DNA from 2 places in the Lysinibacillus sp. RU7 genome. Region 2 is predicted to be linked to the other one. Evidence: riboswitches for the same ligand, from Rfam matches in the RefSeq annotation. Region 2 holds a riboswitch; the other holds the start of a gene.
What was found. A riboswitch is a leader RNA that binds a small molecule or an ion and turns the genes downstream of it on or off. The one in region 2 is predicted to bind FMN.
Positions count from the first base shown of each region.

Region 1: linked by a shared signal. The riboswitch ahead of AC3II9_RS00660 (ECF transporter S component) and the one ahead of ribE (riboflavin synthase) in region 2 are both predicted to bind FMN.

Region 1 is NZ_JBYQFK010000001.1:135,941-142,370, reverse strand. Features, by position in the region: gene glnA (type I glutamate--ammonia ligase) at 1-129, opposite strand, end outside; gene AC3II9_RS00670 (MerR family transcriptional regulator) at 152-547, opposite strand; gene AC3II9_RS00665 (cyclase family protein) at 765-1,382, opposite strand; gene AC3II9_RS00660 (ECF transporter S component) at 1,506-2,081, opposite strand; FMN riboswitch at 2,296-2,469, opposite strand; gene AC3II9_RS00655 (hypothetical protein) at 2,549-3,742, opposite strand; gene AC3II9_RS00650 (RNA polymerase sigma factor SigX) at 3,739-4,290, opposite strand; gene AC3II9_RS00645 (ATP-binding protein) at 4,414-6,189, opposite strand; gene AC3II9_RS00640 (response regulator transcription factor) at 6,182-6,430, opposite strand, start outside.
Region 2 is NZ_JBYQFK010000006.1:164,380-170,809, forward strand. Features, by position in the region: gene ribH (6,7-dimethyl-8-ribityllumazine synthase) at 1-81, opposite strand, end outside; gene AC3II9_RS06630 (bifunctional 3,4-dihydroxy-2-butanone-4-phosphate synthase/GTP cyclohydrolase II) at 94-1,284, opposite strand; gene ribE (riboflavin synthase) at 1,297-1,932, opposite strand; FMN riboswitch at 2,097-2,227, opposite strand; FMN riboswitch at 2,323-2,451, opposite strand; gene AC3II9_RS06640 (Cj0069 family protein) at 2,615-3,661, opposite strand; gene AC3II9_RS06645 (hypothetical protein) at 3,813-4,658, opposite strand; gene AC3II9_RS06650 (sigma-70 family RNA polymerase sigma factor) at 4,642-5,166, opposite strand; gene AC3II9_RS06655 (MATE family efflux transporter) at 5,346-6,430, opposite strand, start outside.

The DNA.
Region 1 (6,430 bases), on a different contig from region 2:
AACATTTTTAATCGTGCCTAAAATATCCGTAAACTGTAGACGAATAAACTTTACATTTTTGTCCTTCACAATTTCTTTAATCTTCTCTTTTGTATACTTGCTCGTTGAATTCGCAACTGTATTAAACATACTCATTCACTCTCCTATTTTATTATTCGTTTTTAAGATGGAAGAAACGCGATAGGTCACCTTGACGTAGCGAAGATTTTTGCATCCGTTGTGCCTGCAACATTTCTTCTCGTAAAATAGCACGAAGCTCTGCATCAGAAATCAAATTCACGTCATTTTTCCTGACATCTTTTACATTTCGCAGGTCAAATACTTTTTTGACCCCCGCCATATTAATTCCCTGGTCAAGCAGTTCTCGAATTTCTAATAATGCATCGATATCATCCAACGAAAACATACGTCGATTCCCTTCAGACCTTGCCGGGGCTATTAACTCATGTTCTTCATAATAACGGATTTGCCTTGCGGTTAGTTCCGTTAATTGCATGACCATGCTTATAGGGAGTAACGGCATCGCCCTTCGAAACTCTCGACTCATCATCATCCCCTCCATTTTCTAACTTCACTTTACATTATGTTATGTATTTTATCAATATTATGTTATAAAACTTAACATACAGAGTTTCGATTAATTTTATCGCAAGTTCAGATGAAATTACAACTTGCGACAAAATAGCATAAATACTTTTTAAGACACCTTAATTTCCCACAAAAAATACAGCTCAAGTAATCCACTTAAGCTGTAGGCTTCTTCATTATTTCATTTTCCGTACAACAGCACGTATAGGCGATGCATCTCCCCCTTGAATCGCAAGGGGTAAACCGATAAACTCATACATACCCGCATCAACATCTTTTAAAAATAAATTTTCAATAATATAAATACCCACTTGTTTACACGTATGATGTGCAACTAAGCTCACATCATCTAATGCATCAACTGACGGCGCATCGGTCCCAACAACACGCACTCCTCGATTGGCAAGAAAGCGAATCACCTCTGGAGCAATCGTTGTAAAACCTTCATCAAAATGGTATAAATCCTGTACGACTTTCGTTTTAAAAAATAGACGCTCCACGTTATGTAACTCGAGACTTTCCACATGTTCTAACTGAATGCACTTCACTCCTACAACATCCACTATTTTCACAGCGCCTATAAACAACTCTAGCGACAACGCATCAATCGCCTTCCCAAAATCATCGTAATGGTACGGTGCATCTACATGTGTCCCCGCGTGTAAGCTCATCGTAATTTGCCCGACATTCGCCCCGTCCTCTGTTAACGTCGCATCCTGCTTATATGAAAACGCTGTATCCCCTGGCCAAATGGGCATATTTTTATGTAACGGCATCGTAATATCAATCCACATATTCATTACTCCTTCTATCATTCATCGTTCCATACCAACGATACAATAGAACTACATAGCACGGAAGGAATTTATCCCGAGTTAAAACGCAAAAACGCAGCCACGAACGTGACTGCGTCTATTTTATGATAAATATTGTAAGCGTTGTTTAGAGATCCACGTCTTCATCGTACGGAATAATACCGTAATAATGACGATTAATAACACACCTTTAACTAAATTAAACGGTAAAATCCCTTTCACAATCGTTTCATATGATTCTAAATGGAAGTTTAAGAAGTATGCATACATCGGTAAGAACGCTACATAATTGAGCAACGCCATCCCTAACGACATGGAAATGGTACCGGCGATTAAGCCTACCATTAAACCTTTTGATGTCGTGAATTTTTTATAAATATAGTAAACAGGTAAAATGAATAACACACCCGTCGCAAAGTTTGCCATATGTCCCACTGGCACGCCTGTTGGTGCACCTGAGAAAATCCAGTCTAAAATATTTTTCACTAACTCTACTAAAATACCGGCAACAGGCCCCATCGTAATGACCGCGATTAATGCCGGTACATCACTGAAGTCAATTTGTAAAAAGGCTGGGAACCATGGTAGAGGAAAGTTAAATAACATTAATACGAAAGAAATGCTACTTAACATGGCAATGGTTACGAACGAGCGTAACTTTTTGTTTTGTTTTGTCATAGAAATCTTCTCCTTTGCTGATTCCATCTCGCAAGAAGAAAGGTATTTCGGTCGTCTCCATGAAAAAACCCTTACGTAACATAAACGTAAGGGAGAATAAGGCACACTGAAACAGGTGTTATCATATCATTTTTTTGTATCACAAATAAAGCTAGTTCCCATAGCTTTTTCGGTATACAAAAATAGACGATATTTTTTCAAATAACGACCGTACCTTCACCTTCTCCCATCCAGACTATACTGTCGGCTTTGGAATTTCACCAAATCCTGCACACTAAAAAGTGGCTCGCGGGCTGAAGAAGCACTGTTGCAATATCCTCCAAAATGGTCAGAAATCGCGGCTTCTATTACCGCCGGTCGGGAATTACACCCTGCCCCGAAGATGAATCAAATATGAAATTGTCTTACACCTATCATTATAGGTTATATTCTAAATTTGTAAAGTACTTTCCTTCGTTTTTCTCCGACTATCTTTGTAGGAATTCTATTGATAACCGATTTGCACCTACTGGCATTGGTAACACTTGCGTAAAATTAAATTCTTGCCACTCTGTCTGCATAACATTCTCAAAACGCACTTGCTTATCGAAGCTAGATGCCGTTAATAACATAGCCTCTATCATATACATCGCCTGTTGCGGATCAAATGCTTCTAAATCTAACGGTTGTGTGAATGTAACCGTCACAATATCCTCTTCCGTTACGGTATAATCCACACCTGATAAAATAGCCGATTGATAAATATCATTATTTTCCGTTTTCATAAACTGCAATGCTTCTGTTACCGTATCGAATGTTTGACGGAAATTTGGTGATAAATAAATGCCACCTGATTGTTCATCAATAAAATAACTATAGCGCTTCTTCTCCGTTAATAGTAATGGCTTACTCGACTCTCCTACTTCACTAAACGTCATTGCTGAGCCTTCCTCACTTACGATTTCCACCGTGTCATAACTTTCCCCAAATGTATCGACAAGCATCCCGATATACATAGACATCGTACCAGAAGCGGTATCATAGCCATGGTTTTGTGGTAATGTATGCACAACTGTTAACCCTTGCTCTTCCACGATTCCTTTCACCGGATGATAATCATGAAAGCCCGCCGCTTGTTCGTCAATTAGCGCTGCATACTTCTGATACATCGCCACTTGTGACGGGGAATCCGTGCCGAAATCCTCTATTAGTTTGTCATTTGGAATAATGATTGTCACAGGTACACTCTCTGCATCATCACCCGCTAAACCGATATAAAAAGCTTTACTACTTTCTAACTGTTCGGGATAAACAGCTGTACGCATATCTTCAAGCACAAAGTTCCGTATCATCATCGGGCTTCCGCTCGTCATTTCTCCTTCAGCTTCTTTTGTTGCCATATCTGCATTTTCCATTGAAGTAGAGGCTATGTCTTGCGACTTATTACCAGATATATAGTACACACCACCAAATGCAAATAACAATAAAGCAGCTGTTAATCCATATATACCAAACAAGCTTCGTTTTTTCTTTATGACTTTTTGTACGGGTACTTCTTCTTCAAAAGCTCCTGCTTCTTTTAATTTTGCGAAGACGTCTTCTTTCGAACGATTATCTTGAATTTTTGGTGCTTGCGATAATAACTTTTCGATTTCTTGCTCGCCCCATTTTTCATCCTTCATATCGAATTCGCCTCCTTTTCTTGTTGAATCATTTTCTCGCGCAGTGCTTTAATGGCCCGATGTTGTGTTGTTTTTACTTTCCCTTCTGTCCACCCTAAAATACCGGCTGTTTCAGCGATGGAAAGCTCTTGAAAATACCGCATCACAATCACCATTTTTTGATCACCCGTGCATAGTTCTAACACCTCAAGTAAACGATTCATCTCATCATCTAATTCAACAAATTGCTCTGGCGATTTGACCGGAGAAATCAGCTGTTCTTGTTCCCAATCAAATGCATCAAATGTATGGCGATCCCGTACATTAGCATTCCTAAAATAATCAATCGCAACATTTTTAGCAATCGAAAATAGCCATGTCTTTTCAGAACTTTTGCCTTCAAAACGCTCATATGCTTTTAGTACACGCACATATACTTCATGCGATAAATCTTCTGCTACTGTCCTATTTTTGACTAAGTAGATTAAAAACTGAAAGACATCTTGGTGATAGTTATCATACAATCGATGGAAAATGGATTCCTTCATCCACTCCACCCCCGTTCTTATAGAATTAGTCGTATGTACATCATGAAAGTTTCAAACGGCTCGTCATCCAAACACCTAATCTCTTGCCAGTAAAAAGGAGGTGTTCTGAAAGCTCTTACTTTCTGGACACCCCCTTTTACTATATTACATCGGTAAATAAAACGTAAATACTGTCCCTTGCTTTTCGACACTCTCTACTTTTATATTTCCTCCATGTGCTTCTACAATATTTCGGGTAATGGCAAGCCCAAGACCTGTACCACCTTTTGAACGAGTACGCGCCTTATCTGCTTTATAGAAACGTTCAAATACATAAGGAAGATCGTCTTGTGGTATACCTATTCCTGTATCACTTACCGAAATTTTCGCGTACGATAATTCATTTGTGAGTGCTACGGTTACCGTTCCTTCTGCTGGTGTATGACGAATTGCATTATCAATTAAATTCGTTAATACTTGCTCAATGCGATCTTCATCTAATGAAATGAGCACATCCTCTGGTAGCTCTGAAGCAAACTGCAAATGAATGTGGTTTTCTTTGGCGACTTGCATAAACTTTTGCGTCATGCGTTCGAGTACTACTGCGATGGGTACTTGCTCTTTATATAAGCGCAAATGTCCCGATTCCATACGAGCAAGGTCAAGTAAATCGGTCACAAGACGACCCATCCGCTGCGATTCATCGTAAATAATACGAATCATTTCGTTGCGCTCTTCTTCTGACTGTACAACACCATCTAAAATAGCCTCAGAGTATCCTTGCAACATCGCAATTGGTGTACGCAATTCATGCGATACATTGGCGATAAAGTCTGAACGCAACTTTTCTAAGCGATGCTGGTCGGTTTTATCTCGTATCACCGCCACCGCCCCCCGAATAGACTCACCACTATATAAAGGGGAAATCGTAATGCTATAGTAAGAGCCAGCAATGTCGAGATCTTCCTCAATCTTATCCTCTAAATCAAGCACATGATCCAGCATATGATAAATTTCAGCTGGCATCGGTCGTGCACTTTGGCTCCCTTTACTAATAAACCACTTTTGTAATAACTTTTCTGCAGGTGGGTTACTAACTAAAATGGTACGATCCCGATTAAATGTAATGACAGCATCCGTCATCGATGTCAAAATGCTCGATAATTGCTCTTTTTCTTGGTTAATCACTTCTAAATGATGCTTTAACTGACGGCCCATTTGATTAAACGCGACAGCAAGTTGACCGATTTCATCACCACTTTGTTTCGTTGGCACTTGTGAATCAAATCGCCCTTTCGATAATTGAAACGCATGCTCTCGCATTTGGCGAAGCGGATACGTAATACGGCTTGATAAGAAAAAAGCAAAAAAGGTTGTTAATAAAAAGGCAATGAATGCGGCAATAAAGACTAGCTTTGTTGTTTGCTGACTCGTTTCATGCATCGCTGCAGGGTTTTGATAAATAAAGACTGCCCCGTGCAACTCATCTTCTGATTTTAGCGGAAAGCCCAACACCACATACGACTCCATCTTCTCTTCTTCTGTTTGTGACGGCAAAATGATTTCCTTTAAAATCGGGTCATCTGTTTCATAGATGTCTTGAAATGCTTCATTTTCTAAAATCGAATGTTGAATTTGTTCTTGATTAATCCCTTCTTGAATCGCATACTCGATTTTACCAGGAGGATTCACAATTAATGCATTTGTATGATAATCGAGTATATCTTTAATAATTTGCGTTGGGGATTGCACAGCCCCATGCTGATCTACGATACTAGCAATGGCAGATGCCGTTTGTCGAAGTGAACTTTCCGCTTGCTCACTATGGTAATTTTCTAAAAACTCTAGCATAAATACCGTGAAAATAAAAAGGACAAATGAAACGAGAAGCAATATGGTTACCCATAGCTTCCCGACAATACTATTCCATATTCTATTCATTCACGACCTCGAATTTATAGCCGACACCCCAAACTGTTACGATCATTTTTGCCGCATTTTCAGATACGCGGTTTAACTTTTCACGTAAACGCTTTACATGCGTGTCCACTGTACGTAAGTCACCGAAGAAGTCATAATGCCAAACCTCTTTTAGTAATTGTTCACGGTCAAATACTTTATCAGGAGATTTCGCTAGGAAGTACAGTAACTCATACTCTTTCGGCGTCAAATTGACCTCTGT
Region 2 (6,430 bases):
AATAAATTCATTGAATCGGCCAACGACAATGCCGATCTTTAATTCTGTTCCGATTAATTGTGCTTCAAAAATTTGTCCCATTTGTCCTATCTCCTATGCAAAAATATGATTCATTTTTTGTTTTTTGATTTCAAGGTAAAATTCATTTTCTGGTACGGCATCAATCGTTAAAGGTACACGTTCTACCACTTCGATACCGTATTGTGCTAAGCCGGCAATTTTTGCTGGATTATTTGTCAGTAGGCGCACCTTCGTAATGCCAAGGTCGCGTAACATTTGTGCACAAAGCCCATAATCGCGCATTTCAGCCGCAAAGCCTAATTGTTCATTCGCTTCTACTGTGTCGTAGCCTTGTTCTTGCAATTCATATGCTTTTAATTTATTTAATAGCCCAATCCCGCGTCCTTCTTGCGCCATATAAAGAACGACACCAGCACCTTCCTGTTGAATCATGTCTAGTGCCTGATGAAGCTGCGGTCCGCAATCGCAACGTTTGGAATGGAAAATATCACCTGTTACACAAGCTGAATGAATGCGGACGAGGGGTGCTACTTCCGTTGCTAGGTCGCCTGTGTAAAGGGCTAAATGTTCTTTATCATCGAGTAAATTCGAATACCCATTCATGCGGAACGTACCGAAATCGCTCGGTAAGTGGATGCTTGCTTCACGTGTAATGAGCTGCTCTTTTTCATAACGATAGCGCACTAAATCTGCAATCGTAATTAGTTTTAAGTCATGCTTTTTCGCAATCTCGATTAGCTCTGGTACACGCGCCATATCGCCGTTTTCATTCATAATTTCACAAATGACACCAGCTGGCTGCGAGCCGCAAAGAAGCGCTAAATCGACGGCTGCCTCGGTATGTCCATTGCGCACGAGTACGCCTTTTTCCTTTGCGACTAACGGGAACACATGCCCCGGACGACGGAAATCGGTTGCGACAGTAGCAGGGTCTAGTAGGCGCAAAATCGTGTCAGAGCGTTCAAATGCACTAATGCCTGTATCCGTTGTTTTATAATCAATACTGACGGTGAACGCTGTTTGATGATTATCCGTGTTGTAGCTCACCATCGGATGGAGGGCTAATCGCTCAGCTAGGGCAGGGGAGAGCGGTGTACAAATGAGCCCACGTCCATGCACCGCCATAAAGTTAATATTCTCGGGTGTGGCATGCTCTGCTAACACGACGAAATCTCCTTCGTTTTCGCGATCTTCATCATCGACCACAATAATGACCTTTCCAGCCTTTAAATCTTCTAATGCTTCGTCAATTGTATGAAACACTCAAAATCCCCCCTAAAACCCATGTTGTAATAAAAAGTCTCGTGAAATGCCAGACTTCTCTTGCTGTTTGAAATGATTCAGTACGTATTTACCAAGTAAATCCGTTTCAATATTGACGATGTCGCCTTCTTTTTTTATGCCAAGTAATGTTTCTTTGTACGTATGTGGAATTAAAGAAACGGTTACTGTTTTATTCGTTAATTCAAAAATCGTTAAGCTCGTGCCATCAATCGCAATCGATCCTTTTGGTAAGGACACATTCGCTAGCTCAGGTGAAATGGCGATATCAATATAGACGGCATTCGCAACGGGGCGCTTTTTTAAAATGGTGCCGATTCCGTCTACGTGACCGGAAACGAAATGTCCACCAAAGCGTCCGTTCGCAGCCATCGCGCGTTCTAAATTCACTAGGCTCCCTCGTGTTAAAGATTGAATGCTCGATGCTTTCACCGTCTCGGGCATCACATCGACTGTAAACGTATCATTCGTAAAGGTTGTCACCGTTAAGCACACACCATTGACGGCGATACTATCGCCTAGATGTATATCCTCGACTATTTTTTTAGAGGAAATCGTCAGCTCCATATAATCTTTTCCTGATTTGAGGGCTGTTACTTTTCCTAAATCTTCAATAATTCCTGTAAACATTAGCTGTCATCACCTCTTTTACGCACAGATATTGGTGCAAAAGGGGAATGTAAAGCTTTTCTCCATTGCATGTGACTCACCTCCATCAAAAATAAAAACCCCTAACGAAAGTAGGGGTTGATGAAAAAGGCATCACGAAATAAGCCTTTAAAAAGACTGATTTTTCGCTCCTTCTCTCATCCAGACTATTACTGTCGGCTTTGGATTCGCACCAAATCCTGCTGTTACGCTCGCGGGCTTAAGAAAAAGATCTATCACCGCCGATTGGGAATTACACCCGACCCCGAAGGAAATATTTTTTTCGATAAAAAAGCCCAAGTGAAATTCACTTGGGGGTCATTTTTGAGTATACGAAAGAAACCTCAAAAAACATGTGTTTTTTGAGAAAATCGCTTCCTTCTTCCATCCAGACTATTACTGTCGGCTTTGGATTCGCACCAAATCCTGCTGTTACGCTCGCGGGCTTAAGAAAAATCTATCACCGCCGATTGGGAATTACACCCGACCCCGAAGGACTTTATTTATCATTGTCCTATATTATAGCATTATATTCGGAGAAAGCTATAAATTAAAATTGGGAAGTCGCGTAAAACGCCTTTAAAGTCGCGTAAAAACACTTCAAATCCGCGTAAATAAAAAAGTCCCTTCATCACCGAAGGGACTAACTGTATAGGAGTACCGGTTAAACAGCTGTTTCCACTTCTGTCCCGATGCAAGCGATAATTTCTTCTGCCACACTTTCAGCAAGTTCGAGTTGAGAAGTGAAGCCGACACAGGAGCAGTTCATTTCACCTAAAATATACGTGTCATGCCCGTGTTCATCTGTATCTAAAATGAAATCGGCTGTCCAAATAAGTGGTAAGTCATATCCACCAAGTAAAGACGTAATGTCAGGTAATTGTGCTAAAAATTCATGTACTAATGTAGCCCAATCTTCAGGAGCATCGTAGCGATATTGTGCACCTGAGAATAACGTTGCACTAAAGGCATCTGCATCTTCAGCAGGTTTTTTATGAACGACATTGACAGGTGTGTCACGTAGCATTAATAAACGAATTTCCCCTTCTTTAATGCGTGGTAAGAACGGCATATCGACAAGCATTCCGTTTGCGCCAATAATATATTGCTCACAGAAATCCATAAAGGCACCGAGTGTGTGATATTCAACATGATTGTCTTTTGCTTCTGTACACTTAATGTTGGCATCAAGTGGTACTTCTGTTGCATCTTCAGTTAACGCATCTACAAGTTGTACACGCCAAATGCCTTCGCCTGTTGAGCCACGATTTTGCTTTAATACACGCTCGCCACCAAGTAAACTTTTTGGGAATGTCGACTTGAATTCTTCCATCGTGTAGTAAGCGTATGTATCTTCAGGCACAAGGGATGTATGACGCAGTTTTACTAATGCATCTTTTGCGCCATAGCCAATCATCGCATCAGGATGCGGCATACCAATTACACCGAGCGCACATAACTCGCGCAACATATCAAAATATTCCGCTTCATGCTTTAAATTGCCAGGGTTAATGCGCGAAACATAGGCGATGGCATTTTCTTTCACATAGTCAAAAATTTCATCGCGTTTTTCAATCGTAAAGAAAATGACTTCTGCTTCTTGTCCGCGCTTTTTCAGCGCATCCACCATAGGCATCGTATCTTTCCGATATCCATTTAACCACTTGTCTGTACCACCAGGAACTTCGAAAAACACTACTTTAGTCTTCATTAAAACTGCTCCTTTCGAATTAGGTTACATCTCTATTATAAATCGAAAAGTTGAATTTAAAAGGTATAAAATGTAAAAGTTTTGTTGATTTTTTTCTTTATCAAAATAACACGCCCACTCATTTCGAGGAGGCGTGCTACATACGAGTACTTTAATACATTTTGCCAAATGCATCACATCTAAATTCGATTGTAAAGGCTTTTTCATATGTTATATTATTTAAATCGAAAATTCCTTCAATCCGAATACGATACGTTCGACCACCATCTATTAAAGAAGCTTGATAGGATGTTTGCTCCCATGTACCAGAAGAACTTGCTAATTGTGTTGAAATAGCGTCTGCTGCTATAAACAATTGGCGGTCATGATAGGCACTATATTGTGTTTGGAAGTGACCTGTTACTTCAATCTCCTCTAAAATATCAGAAAAGTATATATATGTTGGTTTTGTTACACTTCCATCTCCATTCATGACTGCTTGTTCAGGCGTTGTAGATATAGCGCGGATTTTTTCACGTTCTGTTGCTAAGTGTCCATCGACCATCGATTGAATCCGCTGTTCAAATTCTTTCGGTTCAACCCAATATTCTTCTTTAAACTCATCTATTGGGGATACAGCAATAGATATTCCCACTTTCTTTTCCATCGCTTGTTCTACAATTTTCACATATTGTGCATGATATTGTCGTTTTTGTTCATCCGTCAGAGAAAGTGGTGAATGATTCATTGTTAGTTCATTCGAATTATTTTCTATTACTTGTTCATCAGTAATAGATGATTCACTATTAGAAGCACTCTGTTCCACGGATTGTAAAGTCGGTAATAATAAAATGACGATCAGCATAACGGCTAAAATAGATACCATTATAGGTTTTACTTGAAAGGTAGGAGGAGGAGATGAACGCACACGGTACCGAATCTTTGCTTTTTCTTGCTCTGTTAAATGTAAGGACGTAGGAATAGATTTCTCAAGTTCTTTTTTAATATTCATACTCATAGTGACCCTCCTCCAGCGTTATTTTGACTAATTTTCGTCCTCTTGCTAAACGTGTTTTCACGGTATTCGCGGAACATTTTAACACATCCGCAATCTCGGGAATTGTTAATTCAATATAATAATAGAGCCATATGACTTCACGGTATTTGACAGGCAGCTTATTGACTAATTCCCCAATCGTTTGATTTTGTTCTTTTTGTATGTAGTCCGCTTCAAGACCATCTCGCTTTTTCCACGTTTTAATTTTTTCGGTCATTTCTAGTTTTCTGTAATGCCAGCTTTTTAAATAATTTTGACACTCATTTACTGCAATACGATATAGATACGTTTTAATCGAGGAGCGCCCTTCAAAACGATGAAGGTTTTTATAAAACTTTATAAAGACATCTTGCACAAGATCCTCTGTCTTCTGTATATCTTTTACGTATGTAAATATTAATCGCTTTAAATAATCTCCATGTTGTGCCATCGCTTCATTTAAGTGAACGTCTTTTTCATCCTCGGTCAAAAGATAGCCTCCTCTCTTATAAGGTTAGACAAAGCTGGAAGGTGTTCGGTTTCGCATCCATGCAATAAATTACAAATATTTACTGGTATTTATTTTAACCTCAAGTGATGGCGCTAAATGTAAAACATATTCGCATAACAAAACCCGCAGAGTTTTCACGTCTGCGGGTTGGGAAAACATTATTTATCAGTTGAAACAATGGCGTAGCGTTCCCACTTGCGGCTTTTCCAGCGAAACAGGACAAGGATAGCACGAATCCATTCATCCGTCGCAATGGCTAGCCACACGCCGATAAGCCCTAAATCCATGATGAATACAAATACATAACCGAGCGATAGGCTTATACAAATCATCGAGATAAAACCGATTTTGACAGGGAACCGTGCATCACCAGCAGCACGTAATGCATTGATGACCGTAATATTAATGGTACGGCCTGTTTCAAGCAGTACGCTCAGTAGAAGTACAGAAGCCCCGATCGTAATAATTTCTTCATTCGTTGTAAAGACGCGCATAAGTGGTTCACGGAAAATCGTCACAATCGCGACCATGACGAATGTGAAGAGCAGCGCGGTTTTGACACTAAACCACACACGTTTGTAGGCGATGTCTTGCTCACCAGCACCGACATGACGCCCAATCAAAATGGCTGTCCCCATCCCAATGGCCATTGCAAACAAATACGTAAACATGGAAATGTTCATGGCATACTGTCTGGCGGCAAGTGCCGTCGCGCCTAAATACGTGACATAGTAGAGGAACACAATTTGACAAGTTTGATACAGTACTTGCTCGAGTGCCGATGGAATACCAATTTGTAAGATTTTCTTCATATAATTTTTGGAAAAAGTATAGTAGTAGCGTAGTTCAATTGTGACATCGAGTGCTTGGTACAGCAACCAGAAGAAAACGATCGCAGCTAATGCACGGCTAATCACAGACGAAATCGCCGCTCCTTCTACACCGAGTGCCGGTGCCCCGAAATGACCGAAAATCAAAAGATAGTTCAACACAACATGTAGCACATTCATACCGAGTGACACGTACATCGTCTGCTTTGTCCAGCCTTGCACGCGGATAATCGACGCAAGCGAGGTAATGAGCGCTTGGAAGAAAATAAAGCCCCCAACAATTGCTAAATAATTTTGGGCAAAAACAAGGACATCGCCTTCTAAGTTCATAAACGTCATAATGTGACTAGAAAATACGATAAATAATAGGCTAATCGCTAAGCCAACGAAAAAGTTTAACGTCACAGAAAGGG